One region of the Mycobacterium zoologicum genome, then DNA from elsewhere that is predicted to be linked to it. Evidence: riboswitches for the same ligand, from Rfam matches in the RefSeq annotation. Region 1 holds a riboswitch; the other holds the start of a gene.
The links. Region 1 has a riboswitch for cobalamin ahead of K6T84_RS14655 (PPE family protein). Riboswitches for the same ligand answer to the same signal wherever they lie in the genome.
Positions count from the first base shown of each region.

Region 1 (7,520 bases):
CGGTGGTCGCCGACGCCGAATGGCTGGAGCCCACCCCGCTGGGCCGCGCCGAATGGATCAAAGTGTTTGCGGCACTGACCGGTACCGAACACCAGGCCGAGCAGACCTACCGCATGATCCGCGATGGGTACCACGCGCTGAGCGCCCGGGCCGCTGGGGCCTCGAAAGCCAAACCCGTCGACGTACTGGTGGGCACCATGTATTCGGGCAACTGGTCGATGCCCACCGGCGCGAGCTACTCCGGCCGGCTGGTCGCCGATGCCGGCGGGACCTATCCCTGGCTGAGCGACACCGGCGCGCAGAGCCGGCAGCTGAACTTCGAATCGGTCTACGCCCGGGCTGGCGGCGCACCGCTGTGGCTGGTCACAGACGACTGGAAAGCGTTGAGCGACGCGGTTTCCCAGGACAGTCGCTACGGCGAGCTCGCCGCGGTCCGCAGCGGTCAGGTGTGGTCGGGCACCAAGGCCGTCGACCAGAACGGCCGCAACACCTACTGGGAACGCGGCACGGCGCGGCCGGATCTGCTGCTCGGCGACCTGGTGGCGATCCTGCATCCCGAGTCGGCACCCGGCCACGAGTTCGCGTTCTACCGTCAGGTCCCGCGATGAAGGCCCGCACCCCGCTGGTATTGGCGGGCCTGGCCGTCGCGGTGGTAGTGCTGGCGCTGCTGGGTCTGGCGCTCGGTCCGGTCCGGGTGCCGCTGGCCGACACCGTGCGGGTGCTGCTCGGTGCCGACGCCTCCGACCCGCGCTGGCAGGTGATCGTGGCGAACATGCGGCTGCCCCGGGTGCTCACCGCGCTGGCCGCCGGGGCCGCGCTGGGGGTCTCCGGGCTGCAGCTGCAGACCCTGTTCCGCAACACCCTCGCCGACCCCTACATCCTCGGGGTCAGTTCCGGCGCCAGCCTCGGCGTGGCGCTGGTGGTGCTGCTCGGCGGGAGCGCCGGCTTCGGCGCCGGTATGGCCGGGGCCGGCCGCGGTGGGGCGGTGATCGCGGCCGCGGTGGGCGCGGCGGTGATGCTGACGCTGGTGCTGGCGCTGTCGCGCTGGACGCGTTCGGCGGCCACCCTGCTGCTCATCGGGGTGATGTTGGGCGCGGCCAGTACCGCGCTGGTGAGTCTGGCGATGGTCTACTCCGACCCGCAGCGGGTGCAGCAGTTTCTGCTGTGGGGGCTGGGCAGTTTCGCCGGCACCGGCTGGGGCGACCTGCAACTGCTGCTACCGCTGGTCGGGGTGGGGCTGGCCGCCGCCGCGCTGACGATCCGGCCGCTCAACGCCCTGCTGCTCGGCGAGAGTTACGCGGCCACCATGGGTATCAACGTCCGGCGGGCCCGGATGGTCACGGTCGGATCGGCCTCGCTGCTGGCGGGTGTGACGACGGCGTTCTGCGGACCGATCGCGTTCCTCGGCCTGGTGGTGCCACACGTGGCCCGCATCGCGGTCGGCACCTCCGATCACCGCGTGGTGGTGCCCGCGGTGACGTTGCTGGGTGCCGTCGCGGCGCTGTGCTGCGGGATCGTCAGCCAGGTTCCGGGCAGCGATCTGGTGATTCCGGTCAACGCGGTCACCGCGCTGGTCGGGGCGCCGGTGGTGATCACCGTTCTGCTGCGGGCCCGGCGAGGATCGGGGATGCCCACGTGACGCCCGCCGTGCAGCTGGCCGGCCTCGCGATCGGCTACCGCCATCGGCGCCGCTCGGTGACGGTGGCGGCCGGGCTTGACGCGCAGGCCCGCCGCGGCGAGCTGACGGTGCTGATCGGCCCCAACGGCGCCGGCAAATCCACCCTGATCCGCACCCTGGCCGGACTGCAGCCCGCGCTCGGCGGCCAGGTGCTGCTCGACGGCACGGACCTGACCACGCTGCCCCGTGACGAACTGGCGCGGCGGGTCGGAGTGGTGCTGACCGAACGGATCGACCCGGGCCTGCTGTCGGCTCGGGAACTGGTGGGGCTGGGCCGAATTCCGCACCTGGGCCTGGCCGCCCGGCTGGGTCCCGCCGACGAGGAGATCATCGACTGGGCGCTGGCTGCCACCGGCGCCGGACACCTGGCGTCGCGGCCGGCTGCGGAACTGTCCGACGGCGAGTGCCAGCGGGTGCTGACCGCACGTGCGCTGGCCCAGCAGCCGGGCCTGCTGATCCTCGACGAACCCACCGCGTTCCTGGACGTGTCCTCGCGGGCCGGGCTGTTCGGGTTGCTGCGCACGCTCGCCCGCGAACAGCAGCTGGCGGTCGTGCTGAGCACCCACGACCTGGAATTGGCACTGCGGGTGGCCGATCGGGTGTGGCTGCTGGACCCGGCGGGCACTTTGACCGACACCGTCGGCGAGGAACTGATGCTATCCGGGCGCATCGGGGCGATGTTCGACACCGACACCCTGCGTTTCGACCCGGCCAGCGGCATGTTCGCCTTCGGCACCGACGACGCAGATCGTCGCGCCGCACGGATCGACGCCCCCGAGCCGCTGCGCGCCGCCCTGACGCGCGTGCTGTCCCGGGAAGGCTGGGAGGTGCGTGAGCCGGCCGAGATTCTGGTCACCGCAACCGATCCCGAAGCGATCACGATGCGTCGGGCCGCATCGACCACGGTCAGCGCCTTGCGCGACCTGCCACAGTTGCTGCGTGCCCGGCCCGCGGCCGGACACAGCTGCGTGCCGCCGGATCAGGCGGCGGCCGCGCTGGCCGAACTATCGTGCGTAACACCGTATTTCGCGGTCTCAACCGGAGCGGTCGAGGGCGGTGGCTGGCGCCCGGTGACCCAGCTCTACACCGACCCGGAACTGCTCGACGACGCCGTCGCAGCCGTGCGGGAGCGCATCGGGGCGCCGGATCACCGGGTCGCGGCGTCGACGTTCTTCCTCGGGTTCGCGGCGCGGCTGTGGTCGATCGGGCTGGGCGGGCTCGCCGAGCACGGCCTGCTGCTGGATCTGGATCCCGACGAGCTCTGGTACACCCAATCCTGCGGTACGGTACGGCTGCACCTGCCGAAACCGGTGGCCTGGCAAGGGCCGGGGCTCGATTCGCTGCTGGCCGAGGAGGTGCTGCGCCGGCACCTGATCCCGCTGACCGCGGCGGTGCGACGGCTCGGCCCGATCTCGGAGAAGCTGCTGCGCGGCAACGCCGCCTCCGCCGTGCTGGGCGCCGCGCGCGCCCTACACCGGCATCACGGCGCACCGCTGGCGACCGACCCATCCTGGGAGCTGGCCCGCGCCGTGTGCGCCGACGAAAGTCTCTGCGACACCATCCGTTTCGACGAATCCGGTACCGACTATCGGCGTGCCACCTGCTGCCTGTTCTACCGCACACCGGGCGGTGGGCTGTGCATCGACTGCGCGCTCACCCACAAACCTCAAGCTCGTTCACACGATTAGGAAGGAATCCCCATGACCGAAACCACCACCGCCGTAGTTGCCGATCCCCCGATCGTCGACACCGAAGACCGGGGCCGCGAACAACTGTGGCCGCTGCCCACCGACCAGCAGAGTCTGCTGGACCTGCTGCACCTGTGCTTCGACGAGTACTGGGACGAGATCTGGTTCGGCATCATCATGCAGGGCGCCGCCTGGGAGGTGGCAGCACCCAACGCGCCGCGCAAGATCGCGATGCTCGACGGTTACGCCACAGTTGATTTCGGCCGCTGGCACTTTCACCTGTGCATCGGCAAGCACCGGGCCAGCGGCTCGGAGCTGGGCCGCATTCGCCGCTGCACCCGCGCCGAGCTGTACCGGCGGATCGGCAAGGACGGCAACCCGATGTCGTGGGGCGTGCGACTGTACAACGGACGCGACGAGCAGATGATGACGCTGATGCTGCCGAACCCGTTCCTGACCAACGACCAGCAGATGCGCGAGGAGCCCGAGTGGGGCCAGCTGGAACTGTGGGACAAGCTGCGCGAGCGCTACCTGGGCCTGGGCCCGGACCCGTTGGACCGCAGCGGGAATCGGATCCGCTGCGGCGGTTAGCGAGGCTCGACGAAGGAGAGCCGAAGCTGGGCCGCCGCAACAGGCACCGCGGTTAGCAAGGCTCGACGAAGGAGAGCCGAAGCTGGACCGCCGCAACAGGCACCGCGGTTAGCAAGGCTCGACGCCCGGCCAGGTGTTGGGCATCATCGGGCTGACCGCCCCGCCGCCGAATCCGTCGTCGGCCAGTGCGGTCAGCCCGGCCGGGTGCGCGGCGGCGACCCGGTGGGTGCTGCCGGCGAACCCGCCGGCATCCCGGGCCGAGGCAGAGACCCCGACGGGCTCGGGCGTCAAATCCTGTTCCAGGTCCATGTACTCATGACCGCGCCCCAGCATGCCGACCTTCGCGCGGCGCCGGCGCCGCTGCGGCGCAACCTCTTCCGCGGATTCGGCTGCGGGAACCTCGGCGCCGACCGGCTTCGAGGCCGCCTTCTTGCGGGCGCTGGTCCCTGACGCCCGTCGGGCGCCCATGTCCAGGCCGCCGACCATGTACATGTAGGCCGGCATGGTCACCGACGGCGGCCCGGCCGGGGTCGGTGGCGGGGCTGCGGGCGGCGGCGCGGGGGCCGCGGCCGGTGCGGGGGTTGGCGCAGGAGCCGGCGCCGGCGCGGGAGCCGGCGCGGGTGATGGAGCCGGCGGTTGGGCCATCGCCAGCCCGGGCGTCGGCGGGGCGGGCGGCGGCGTCGGGACCGCCAACGCATGATGCGCCAGCGCGCCGATGCCCAGACCGCCGAGCACCCCCGCCGGGGCCAGCACCGTCGTGGCGGCCAGCGCAGGCAACAGTGCGGGTAGTAGCGCCGTCTGGGTGACCAAGTAGTTCAGCACCTGGATGGTGTTGCCGATCGTGGACCCGACGATCTCGACCATCGCCATCGGGATGACCAGCCCCAGGCCCTGGGGGTTGAACAGCGCGGTGTACATGATCGCGATCAGGTCGTCGACGATCACGATGCTGGTGAACGCGAAGTAGGAGCCCGGGTCCAGCGGCACCGAGAAGATGTAGGCCAGGTTGCCGGGGTTGAGATAGCTCAGCGGGTTGCCGGTCCACGCCAGCCAGGATCCGGGCACCCCGGGCGGCGGCAACAGCGACGACCCGCCCTGCAGGCTGGCGAACCACTGCGCCAGCGGGTCGGAGATGCCGGTGAAGCCGATCTTGTTGAAGAACTCCTGCAGTTCGGCGTACAGCGGGTACTGGCTGCTGTCGGGATAGGGCGGGCTGGGCACCAGACTTTCGAGCCAGTTCGCGAAGTCGGTGAACCACTGCGGCGGCTGCGGCGCGGTGGTGTCGGTGGCGTCGGCGCTGCCCGGCGACTTCAACACCGTGGGCGCCGGTTCGAGCTGCGGCACCGTCGCCACCGCGGTGGTTGCGGTGGCGTCGTACGCGGTCATCACGGCGGCGGCCTGCGCCCACATCCGGGCGTAGTCGGCTTCGTTCAATGTGATCGGAATGGTGTTGATCCCAAAGAAATTGGTGCCGACCAGCACCGCGTGGGTGACGTGGTTGGCCACCAGTTCGGCCATCGTCGGCATCGCCGCCACCGCGCTGGTGTAGGCGGCGGCCGCGGTCTGCTGCTGTGCGGCGGTGGCCGCGCCGTCGGCACCGGCCTGCAACAGCCAGGCCAGGTACGGCGCGTTGGCGGCCACGAACGCCTCGGCGGCCGGCCCCTGCCAGGCACCGGCCTGGACCGCGGCCAGCACACCGGTCAGTTCGTCGGCGATCGTCGTGTATTCGACGGAAAGGGAGGTCCAGGCTGCCGCGGAGGCGAGCAGCGGGCCGGCACCGGGACCGGCGGACAACAGGGTCGAATGGATTTCAGGCGGCGACGCCACCCAGACAGGCGCAGACAATGGGAATCAGCTCTCTCGGGGTACACCGCCCCGGGTCGCAGGATGCGACGATGTGAGTGTCCTGACTCTCGGATCAACGCTCGCCTCGCCTTCCAACTCCGTTAAGAGCCGTGGCTGTTGAGGGTCGCTCCCCGATCACAGTGGCGGGACCGTGCCGGATTCACACCGGCTTCCTGCACCATCGTTGCCGTACTGGCGCAGTATCGCACGCTAGGTCAGCTATTGGCGATACTGCAGCGCCCATGTGCCGGGCGTCATAGGAGTGGTGACACCGCCGCCGAACCCGTCCCCGGACAGCGCGGTCAGGCCGCTCGGTGAAAAGTCATCCTCGAGGTCCATGTACTCGTGGCCGCGGCCGAGCATGTCGTGCTTGGCCCGTCGGCGCCGGCGGACCTTGGCCTTCTCCTCGGCGGCGGCGGCCTCCTCAGGAGCCGCGGCTGCCTCGGGTTCCGGGGCCTTGCGGCGACGGGCACTGGTGCCCGCGGCCCGGCGGGCCTGCTGGCTCAGGCCCGCGACCAGGTACATGTAGGCGAGGCTGTCGCCCGGTGACAGCGGCGGGGCGGGTGGTGGCGGGGGCGCGGCGGGCGCAGGCGGAGCCGCGGCCGGCACCGGAGCCGGCGCAGGGGCCGGAGCGGGGGCAGGCACCGGAGCCGGTGGCGTGGGTGCCACCGTCAACCCGGCGAACGGCGGGGGCACCGGGGGCACCGCGACCACCGGCACGGCGTGCAGGGCGGCCAGGCCCGACAGTCCCGCCAACCCGGCCAGCGGCGCCACCGCCAGCGGCAACGCGGCCGTCAACATCGGCAGCATGACCGGGATCAGCACGAGGGCTTGCTCCAGCAGCGTCTTGAGCAGGGCGATCACATCGGTGATGATCGTCCCGATCGCCTCGACCGCGGTGAACAGCAGCGTCGAGGCGATCGTGCCGGGATTTCCGGAGGCGAACGCCGCGGCCAGGTCCGCTCCGATGAACGCGAACGTCTGCGACAGGTAGGCGGCGAACGACCCGAAGTCCATCGGATAGCCCAACGCGAACGCGATGTTGTAGGGGCTCAGGAAGCTCAGCGGGTTGCCGGTCAGCGTCAGCCAGGGATCGAACCCGGAGAAGATCGACTGGAGGTACGGGTTGGCGGCCAGCTGGTTGATCATCGGCTGCAGCACGTTGTTGTAGAAGTCGGTGTAGCCGCTGTTCTGCAGCCAGTCCATGATGTCGTTCTGCCGATCCGGCGGCAGCTGCGACTGGCTGGCGTCGGCGGAGCCGGCCTTGACGATCTGCGGCGAAGCGGTGGTCTGCGGCGTCGACGCCACCGCGGCATCCGCCACGGCCTGATAGGTCGCCATCACCGCGGCCGCCTGGAACCACATCCGGCCGTAGTCGGCTTCGTTCAGCGCGATCGGAATCGCATTCACGCCAAAGAAATTCGTGCCCACCAGCACCGCGTGCGCAGCGTGGTTGGCGGCCAGCTCCGCAAGCGTCGGCATCGCCGCCAGCGCGGCGGTGTAGGCGGTGGCCGCGGTCTGCTGCTGGCCGGCGGTCACCGCGCTGGCGGCACCGGCCTGCACCAGCCAGGCCAGATACGGCACATTCGCCGCCACATAGGCCTCGGCGGACGGGCCCTGCCACGCGCCGGCCTGCACCGCTCCCAGCAGCGCGGTCAGGTCATGAGCGATCTCGGCGTACTCCGCACTCAACGCCGTCCACGCCGCCGCCGACGCCA
Region 1 covers NZ_JAYJJS010000017.1:31,108-38,627, forward strand. The annotation lists gene K6T84_RS14635 (ABC transporter substrate-binding protein) at 1-608, shown strand, start outside; gene K6T84_RS14640 (FecCD family ABC transporter permease) at 605-1,639, shown strand; gene K6T84_RS14645 (ATP-binding cassette domain-containing protein) at 1,636-3,366, shown strand; gene K6T84_RS14650 (DUF7676 family protein) at 3,379-3,957, shown strand; gene K6T84_RS14655 (PPE family protein) at 4,066-5,802, opposite strand; cobalamin riboswitch at 5,837-6,020, opposite strand; gene K6T84_RS14660 (PPE family protein) at 6,022-7,520, opposite strand, start outside.

Region 2 (8,018 bases), on a different contig from region 1:
ACCTGCTTCATCGACGACGGCTTCGGCATCGAGAACCGGGACAAGCTCAACATCGACATGATCACCTGGGAGTGCGACTATCCGCACTCGGATTCGACGTGGCCGCTGGCGCCCGAGTCGATCGCGGGATACCTGGCCGGGGTGCCCGACGACGAGATCGACAAGATCACCCACCAGAACGCGCTGCGACTGTTCTCCTTTGACATGTTCGCCAAACTGCCCAGGGAACAGGTCACGGTCGGGGCGCTGCGCGCGCAGGCCGGCGACGTAGACCTCGGCTACCGCTCCTCGGAGCGGCTGAAGAAGACCGGCACCGACACCGTCACCGTCTTGGATCTCGCGGCCAAACTGCCCACCGGAGCCTGATCCGCCCCCGGCCCCGACTGCCCGGTCACGAAGCCAGGTTCTGGTAGCGTTCAACCAAATATTGGGTATCGGCACTCGCGCCGATACCGGCCGATCACGGGCGCAGTGGAGGTGATGTGGGGCGCCAAATGCGTTCCGGGGCGGCAACCTCCATCGGAGGTTCCTACGACGACGGCACCCGCCGCACCGAGATCCTCCAGACCGCCGCGACACTGATCGCCTCCTCGGGATTGCGAACCTCCCTGCAGGAGATCGCCGATGCCGCCGGCATCCTGCCGGGCAGTCTGTACCACCATTTCGAGTCCAAGGAAGCGATCCTGGTCGAACTGGTCCGCCGGTATCACGCCGACCTGGAACGCATCGGCGAGGCCGCCAACGACATGCTCGACACACCCGGCTCCGAACCGGCCGGCCAGGTCATCGTCAGGCTCGGCACGGCGATCGCCCGGTGCGCGGTCGCACACCGGGCCGCGCTGCAGATGTCCTTCTACGAGGCGCCCAGTGCGAACCCGGAACTGGTCGGACTGCTCGAGGAACCGCCGACCACCGTCCAGCGAGCCATGCTGCAGGCCCTGCGAGCCGGCCGGTGGAGCGGCTACATCCGGCCCGATCTCGATCTGCCGACGCTGGCCGACCGGATGTGCCAGTCGATGATGCACGTGGGGCTCGACGTGATCCGGAACAAGTCAGCCGCCGACCGGACCGCCGAAGTACTCTGCCGAATCATGTTGCAAGGGCTGGCCAGTCAGCCACCCGGCGATGACGAGCTGGACCGCTCCCCCGCGTTCGCCGCGGCGGAAGAGGCCATCAAGACGTGGGCCGACGACGAGGGGGCCGACGACAAGGCCACCCACATCCGCGCGGTGGCCCGCGCCGAGTTCGGGCGCAAAGGCTACGAGGTCACCACCATTCGCGACATCGCCTCGGCAGCGGGGATGGGGACCGGGACCGTCTACCGGCTGATCGGCTCGAAGGACGAACTGCTGGCGTCGATCATGGCGTCGTTCGGCGCCAAGGCCGGTGGCGGATTCGCGGCCGTCCTGCGCGCCGACGCCACCCCCGTCGAGAAGTTCGACGCACTGAGCTGGATCAACATCAACGCCTTGGACCGGTTCCCCGATGAGTGGAAGATCCAGTTGGCCTGGATGCGCCACTCTCCACCGGACACTCCCAACCCCGGCCTGGCCTTCACCATGCGCCTTCGGCAACTCAAATCACTGCTGTCGGAAGGCACGCGGTCCGGTGACGTCCGGATCGAGGCTCCCTCGATGGAGATGCTCTCGCGGTGCGTCATGGACCTGCTGTGGATTCCGGAGAACATCGTGCGGGCTCAGGGAACCCGCGCGGGGCTGCTCCTGGCCCGCGACACCCTGGTCCGCGGGGCCGCAGAACGCGACCCCGCCGGATAACTTAAGACCGCTCCCCTTCGCTACCAAAGTTTTGTTCCGAAGTCTATTGCGGATGCCCGGCCGGTCACATAGGTTCGATCCATGTCCGGAAAGCTCAGTGGCAAGGTCGCATTCATCACCGGCGCCGCCCGCGGTCAGGGTCGTGCGCACGCCATCGCGATGGCCAAAGAAGGCGCAGACATCATCGCCATCGACATCTGCCGCCAAATCGAGTCCAATCCCTATCCCCTGGCCACCCCCGATGACCTCGCCGAGACCGAACGGGCGGTCAAGGAACTGGGCCGCCGGGTGGTCGCCCGCATCGCCGATGTGCGCGAACGCCACGAGTTGCGTGACGCGGTCGAGGCGGGTCTGGCGGACCTGGGCAAGATCGACATCGTCGTCGCCAACGCCGGCATCCTGCCGATGGCGATGGGCAAGCCGGACCCGATGCAGTTCGTCGACGCCTCCGACGTCGATCTGGTCGGGGTGATGAACACCGTCGCGGTGGCCATCCCCCATCTGCCCGACGGCGCATCCATCATCGTCACCGGCTCGACAGCCGGCATGATCCGCGGGACCACCGACAACCCGAACATGGGGCCCGGCGGCGCCGGGTACGGGTGGAGCAAGCGCATCGTGATGGAGTACGTCGACGAGATGTCACTGCACCTGGCACCCAGGATGATCCGCGTCAACGCCATCCATCCGACCAACTGCAACACCCATCTGCTGCAGAACGACGGGATGTATTCCATGTTCCGCCCGGACCTGACCAACGCAGGCAAGAAGGCCACCCGCGAGGACGCCGAGCCGCTGTTCACCCTCTTCCAGGCCATGCCGATCCCCTACGTGGAGCCCGAAGACATGGCGAACCTCGGGGTGTTCCTGGCCAGCGAGGACGCCCGCTACATCACCGGACAGCACATCCGCGTCGATGCCGGTTCGCTGCTCAAGTGGCCCAACGGTCCGGGCGGATAGCCTCAGATCACGTTTCGCGGCAACGTGATCGGCAGATCCAGCGAGCTGAGCAGTCCCGGCGCGGCGTCCACCACATAGGGCACCGCGTTGACGACGCGCATCGCGGTGGCCGCCATCGCGCCCCGGCCGGCCCCGTGGCCTCGCGCATCACCCAGCGTCATCGCGCAGGAGATGTCCGGATCGCCGTCGATGTCCACCCGGTAGGTGGCGTCGCAGTCCGAGGCCGGCCAGTCCGGGGCGACGTCGCGTGCCATCCGGATGATGTGCTCGACCACCAGGGCCTCCCGGCCGTCGACGACTCCGGCCGCCCGGGTGCACACCGCACCACATGTTCCCGCCGGGATGGTTCCGAACGCGACCTCGATATCGCGGTGGGTCACTCGGCGGTCCAGCGAGCCGCGGATCTGCTGGATCTGAACCCCCAATCCCTGCGCCATCAGATGAATCGGTGCCCCCCAGGCCATTTCGATGAACCCCGGGGTGCTCAGCATCGGCTCGAAGTCCAGCGGCCGGGCGAATCCCATCCCGTTCATCATCACCTCGGCGACCGGGTAGTGGTCATTGAGTGCGATCTCACGCACCGTCACCGAGCGGATCGTCTTGGACTGGGTCGCCAACAGCAGCGCCAGCTGATCGGACCCGAACCCGGGAAAGATGCCCGACACATAGAACGACGCTGCACCGGCAACGGCCGCCTCCTGAAGCTGCCGGCGCCACTGCGGGTGGAAATAGCTCGGCGGATATACCAGGCTGGTCGATGACGTCGAGACGACGTTGATGCCGGCCGCCAGCAGCCGCAGATAGTCGGGCACCGCGCCGGCGTCGCGTTCGGGACCGCTCGCGGCATACACCACGCAGTCGGGCCGCAGCGCGATCAGCGCATCGGCGTCACCGGTCGCCGCTACCCCCAGGGGCTTCCCACCGGCGAGTTCACCGGCGTCTCGCCCCGCCTTGTGCGGCGAATGAACCCAGACGCCAACGAGTTCCAGATCAGGCCGATGCCGGATCGCCTCGATGGCGATGGAGCCGACACCCCCGGTCGACCACACGACGATACGAGTCGGGTCAGTCATGGTTTCCCTTCGTTGCGGGCCGACACCGCGCGTTCCAGGTACGGCCACGCGAGAGCGGGCGGCAGCCCGCCACACAACGGCAGCAGCGGCAGGCTGCCACCGGACCGCAACTGCGCGGCCGCCTCGGCCACGGTGAAGACGCGGTAGGGGCCCGGCGTCGCCCGCAGCTCGGCCACACTGGCGGCCGGTGAAATGCTCGCCACCGTGCGATCCCCGTGCCGGTAGGCCGCGGCGGTCACGGCGTCGTGCAACAGGTACGGGCCCAGCTCGTCCCAGGCCTTGTCCACGTCGTCGGCGACGAATACCGTCGTCGGCGCATCGACGTCCGGGAGCCGCAGGGGGCCCGGTTCACGTCCGTGGTTTCGGCACTGCGATTCGTAGGCTTCCCTCAAAGCAGCCGAGTTCGTCTGAGCGATGAACCCCAGACCGTGGCGGGCGGCCCGCTTCGCCGCCGCCGCACTTCCGCCGGCCACCATGATGTGCGGGCCGCCTGGCGTCACGCACGGCGGCGTGATGTGAATACGGCGCCCCTGATGGATGACCGGCTCGCCCCGTAACAGCTGCAGCAGCAGCGCCAGTTTCTCGTCGGCCAGCCGCCCACGCCGGCTCATGTCCGCGCCGAAGTGTTCGTACTCCGGTGCGCGGTGACCGATACCGAAGGCGTAGGCGACGCGGCCGTTGCTGATGATGTCGAGCACGCTCATGTCTTCGGCCAGCCGCACCGGATCCCAGAACGGAAGGACCACCGCGGCAAGCAGAATCGGCAGCACCTGCGTTCGGGCGGCGATCGCCGAAGCCAGCAGCAACGGAGACGGCAGGTGCCCGTCCTCGGTGCCGTGATGCTCGGAGACAACGGCGGCCATCGCGCCGCGGGATTCGGCCCACGCGCACATTTCCAGTGCCGCGGCGTACAACTCGCCACTGGGCGCACCCGTGGCGGGCGCCCGCATGTCGAAGCGCAGCGTGAACATCCGCACGACTATAACCTAATATTTGTTCACATCGTTGGGTTTCGCTCGCGACCCAGCTTCTGACGATCGACGGGTAGCGTCGAAGCCATGGCACGCATTGTGATCATCGGGGGCCACGGCAACGTCGCCCTGCTGCTCAGTCCCATCCTTGCCGACGCCGGTGAGGAGGTGACGTCGATCTTCCGCAACCCCGACCACTCCGAGGAGGTCGCCGTCACCGGGGCGGTTCCGGTGGTGGCCGACATCGAGCAGCTCGACACCGACGCGCTGGCCGAACTGTTGACCGGCCACGACGCGGTGGTGTTCTCCGCCGGCGCCGGCGGCGGGAACCCGGCACGCACCTATGCCGTCGACCGCGACGCCGCGATCCGCACCATCGATGCCGCGGCGAAGGCAGGAGTCCGGCGGTTCGTCATGGTGTCCTACTTCGGCGCCGGCCCCGACCACGACGTCCCCGAAGACGACCCGTTCTACCCGTACGCCGAGGCCAAGGCCGCCGCCGACGCCCACCTGCGGGCCACCGACCTGGACTGGACGGTGCTGGGGCCGAGCCGGCTCACCCTCGAGCCCGCCACCGGAGAGATCGCTGTCGGACCGGACACCGGCAAAGGGCAGGTGTCGCGCGGCAACGTCGCGCTGGTGATCGCTGCCTGCCTGACCGACGCGTCGACAATTCGCCGCACCATCGAGTTCAACGACGGCACGATGCCCATCTCCGAGGCGCTCGCGGCCGGGTAATCTCGATCACGCAACTGGTTTGCCGATACCCCCGCGGTCTCGGCATCGAGCGCAACGCGGTTTTCCGTGGAGCGCGAGAGGGAACCCGGTGAGAATCCGGGACTGTCCCGCAGCGGTATGCAGGAACGACCGCCGTCATAGGCACTGGTCACGGGTCCGTGACTGGGAAGCGACGGCCATTAGGAGCACCGTGAGGTGCGCGCCTGCGAGTCCGAAGACCTGCCTGTTGTGCCGGGCGCGCCGCGCCCGGCGGATCAACGCCTCGCGGAATGGGCGTCTGGTTTTGATGGTTATAGTGCGTTAAATTGCACAGACCGGATTGGCTGGACACCCACCAGGCGGTGACCCACCTCTCCGAATCGAAGGATTGCACTATGACCGCTCAACCGTTCAGCGCCACCGTTCTCGGTTCACCCAGAATCGGGCCCCGCCGCGAACTCAAGCGCGCGACCGAGAGCTACTGGGCCGGCCGGATCGGCCAAGACGAGCTCAAGAAGGTGGCCGCCGGCCTGCGCCGCGACACCTGGGCGCAGCTGGCCGCCGCCGGCCTGGACTCGGTGCCGGTCAACACGTTCTCCTACTACGACCAGATGCTCGACACCGCGGTGCTGCTCGGCGCACTGCCGGAGCGGGTGGCCGGTGTGGCCGACGAGTTGGACCGCTACTTCGCCGCAGCCCGCGGCAACGCCGACATCGCACCGCTGGAGATGACGAAGTGGTTCGACACCAACTACCACTACATCGTCCCGGAGATCGGCCCGGACACAAAGTTCGCGCTCAACCCGGCCAAGGTACTCGCTGAGCTCAAAGAGGCTCAAGAGCAAGGCATTCCGGCTCGCCCGGTGATCATCGGACCGCTCACGTTCCTGCTGCTGAGCAAGGCCGTCGACGGGGCCACCACGCCGATCCTGCGCCTGGATGAGCTGACCGACATCTACGCCGAGCTGCTGTCCACGCTGGCCGGCGCCGGCGCGCAGTGGGTGCAGATCGACGAGCCGGTGCTGGTCACCGACATCGCCGCCGACGCCCCCGCCCTGGCCGAGCAGGTCTACCACCGCCTCGGCGCGCTGCGCGACCGGCCGTCGCTGTTCGTGGCCACCTACTTCGGCGACCCCGGCGCCGGGCTGGCGGCACTGGCCCGCACCCCGGTCGAGGCGATCGGTGTCGACCTGGTCTACGGGTCGGTGGATTCGGTTGTCGCCGAGCCTGAGCTGACGTCCAAGACGCTGGTCGCCGGCATCGTCGACGGTCACAACATCTGGCGCACCGACCTCCAGTCCGCCCTGGCCAAGCTGGAACGCCTGCTCGGCTCGGTCGGCACGCTGGCCGTGGGCACGTCGTGCTCGCTGCTGCACGTGCCCTACTCGCTGGAGCCGGAGACCGACCCGGCCCTGGACGACGGCCTGCGCAGTTGGCTGGCGTTCGGCGCCGAGAAGGTGACCGAGGTGGCCGTCCTGGCCCGCGCCCTGACCGAGGGCCGCGAGGCGGTGGCCGGCGCGATCGCTGCATCCGATGCCGCCGTGGCGTCCCGCAAATCGGATCCGCGGCTGAACAACGCCGATGTCCGCAGCCGGATCGCGGCGATCACCACCGCCGGGTCACACCGGGGCAGCGCCGCCGAACGCCGCGCCGCCCAGGACGAGCGACTGCACCTGCCGCCGCTGCCGACCACCACCATCGGCTCGTTCCCGCAGACCGTCGACATCCGCAAGGCCCGCGCCGCGCTGGTCGCCGGGGAGATCGACGAGACCGAGTACACCCGCCGGATGAAGGCGGAGATCGCCGACGTCATCACACTGCAGGAGGGCCTCGGCCTGGACGTGCTGGTGCACGGCGAGCCGGAGCGCAACGACATGGTGCAGTACTTCGCCGAGCAGTTGGACGGTTTCTTCGCCACCGCCAACGGTTGGGTGCAGTCCTACGGCAGCCGCTGCGTGCGTCCGCCGGTGCTGTTCGGTGACGTCTTCCGGCCACGCCCGATGACGGTCGACTGGGCCACCTACGCCCAGTCGCTGACCGACAAGCCGGTCAAGGGCATGCTCACCGGCCCGGTGACCATCCTTGCCTGGTCGTTCGTCCGCGACGACCAGCCGCTGGCCGACACCGCCGACCAGGTGGCTCTGGCGATCCGGGACGAGACGGTGGATCTGGAGGCCGCGGGCATCGCGGTGATCCAGGTCGACGAGCCCGCGCTGCGGGAGTTACTGCCACTGCGCAAAGCCGACCAGCAGAGCTACCTGGACTGGGCCGTCGGAGCGTTCCGGCTGTCCACCTCGGGGGTGACCGATGCAACCCAGATCCACACCCACCTGTGCTACTCCGAATTCGGCGAGGTCATCGGTGCGATCGCCGATCTGGACGCCGACGTCACCTCGATCGAGGCGGCGCGCTCGCACATGGAGGTGCTCGACGACCTCAATGCGATCGGGTTCTCCAACGGAGTCGGCCCGGGCGTCTACGACATCCACTCACCGCGCGTCCCGAGCACCGATGAGATGGCC
Region 2 covers NZ_JAYJJS010000001.1:185,566-193,583, forward strand. The annotation lists gene K6T84_RS00900 (amidohydrolase family protein) at 1-366, shown strand, start outside; gene K6T84_RS00905 (TetR/AcrR family transcriptional regulator) at 495-1,775, shown strand; gene K6T84_RS00910 (mycofactocin-coupled SDR family oxidoreductase) at 1,857-2,735, shown strand; gene K6T84_RS00915 (NAD(P)H-dependent amine dehydrogenase family protein) at 2,738-3,808, opposite strand; gene K6T84_RS00920 (LLM class flavin-dependent oxidoreductase) at 3,805-4,779, opposite strand; gene K6T84_RS00925 (SDR family oxidoreductase) at 4,867-5,517, shown strand; cobalamin riboswitch at 5,557-5,758, shown strand; gene metE (5-methyltetrahydropteroyltriglutamate--homocysteine S-methyltransferase) at 5,892-8,018, shown strand, end outside.
Region 2: linked by a shared signal. The riboswitch ahead of metE (5-methyltetrahydropteroyltriglutamate--homocysteine S-methyltransferase) and the one ahead of K6T84_RS14655 (PPE family protein) in region 1 are both predicted to bind cobalamin.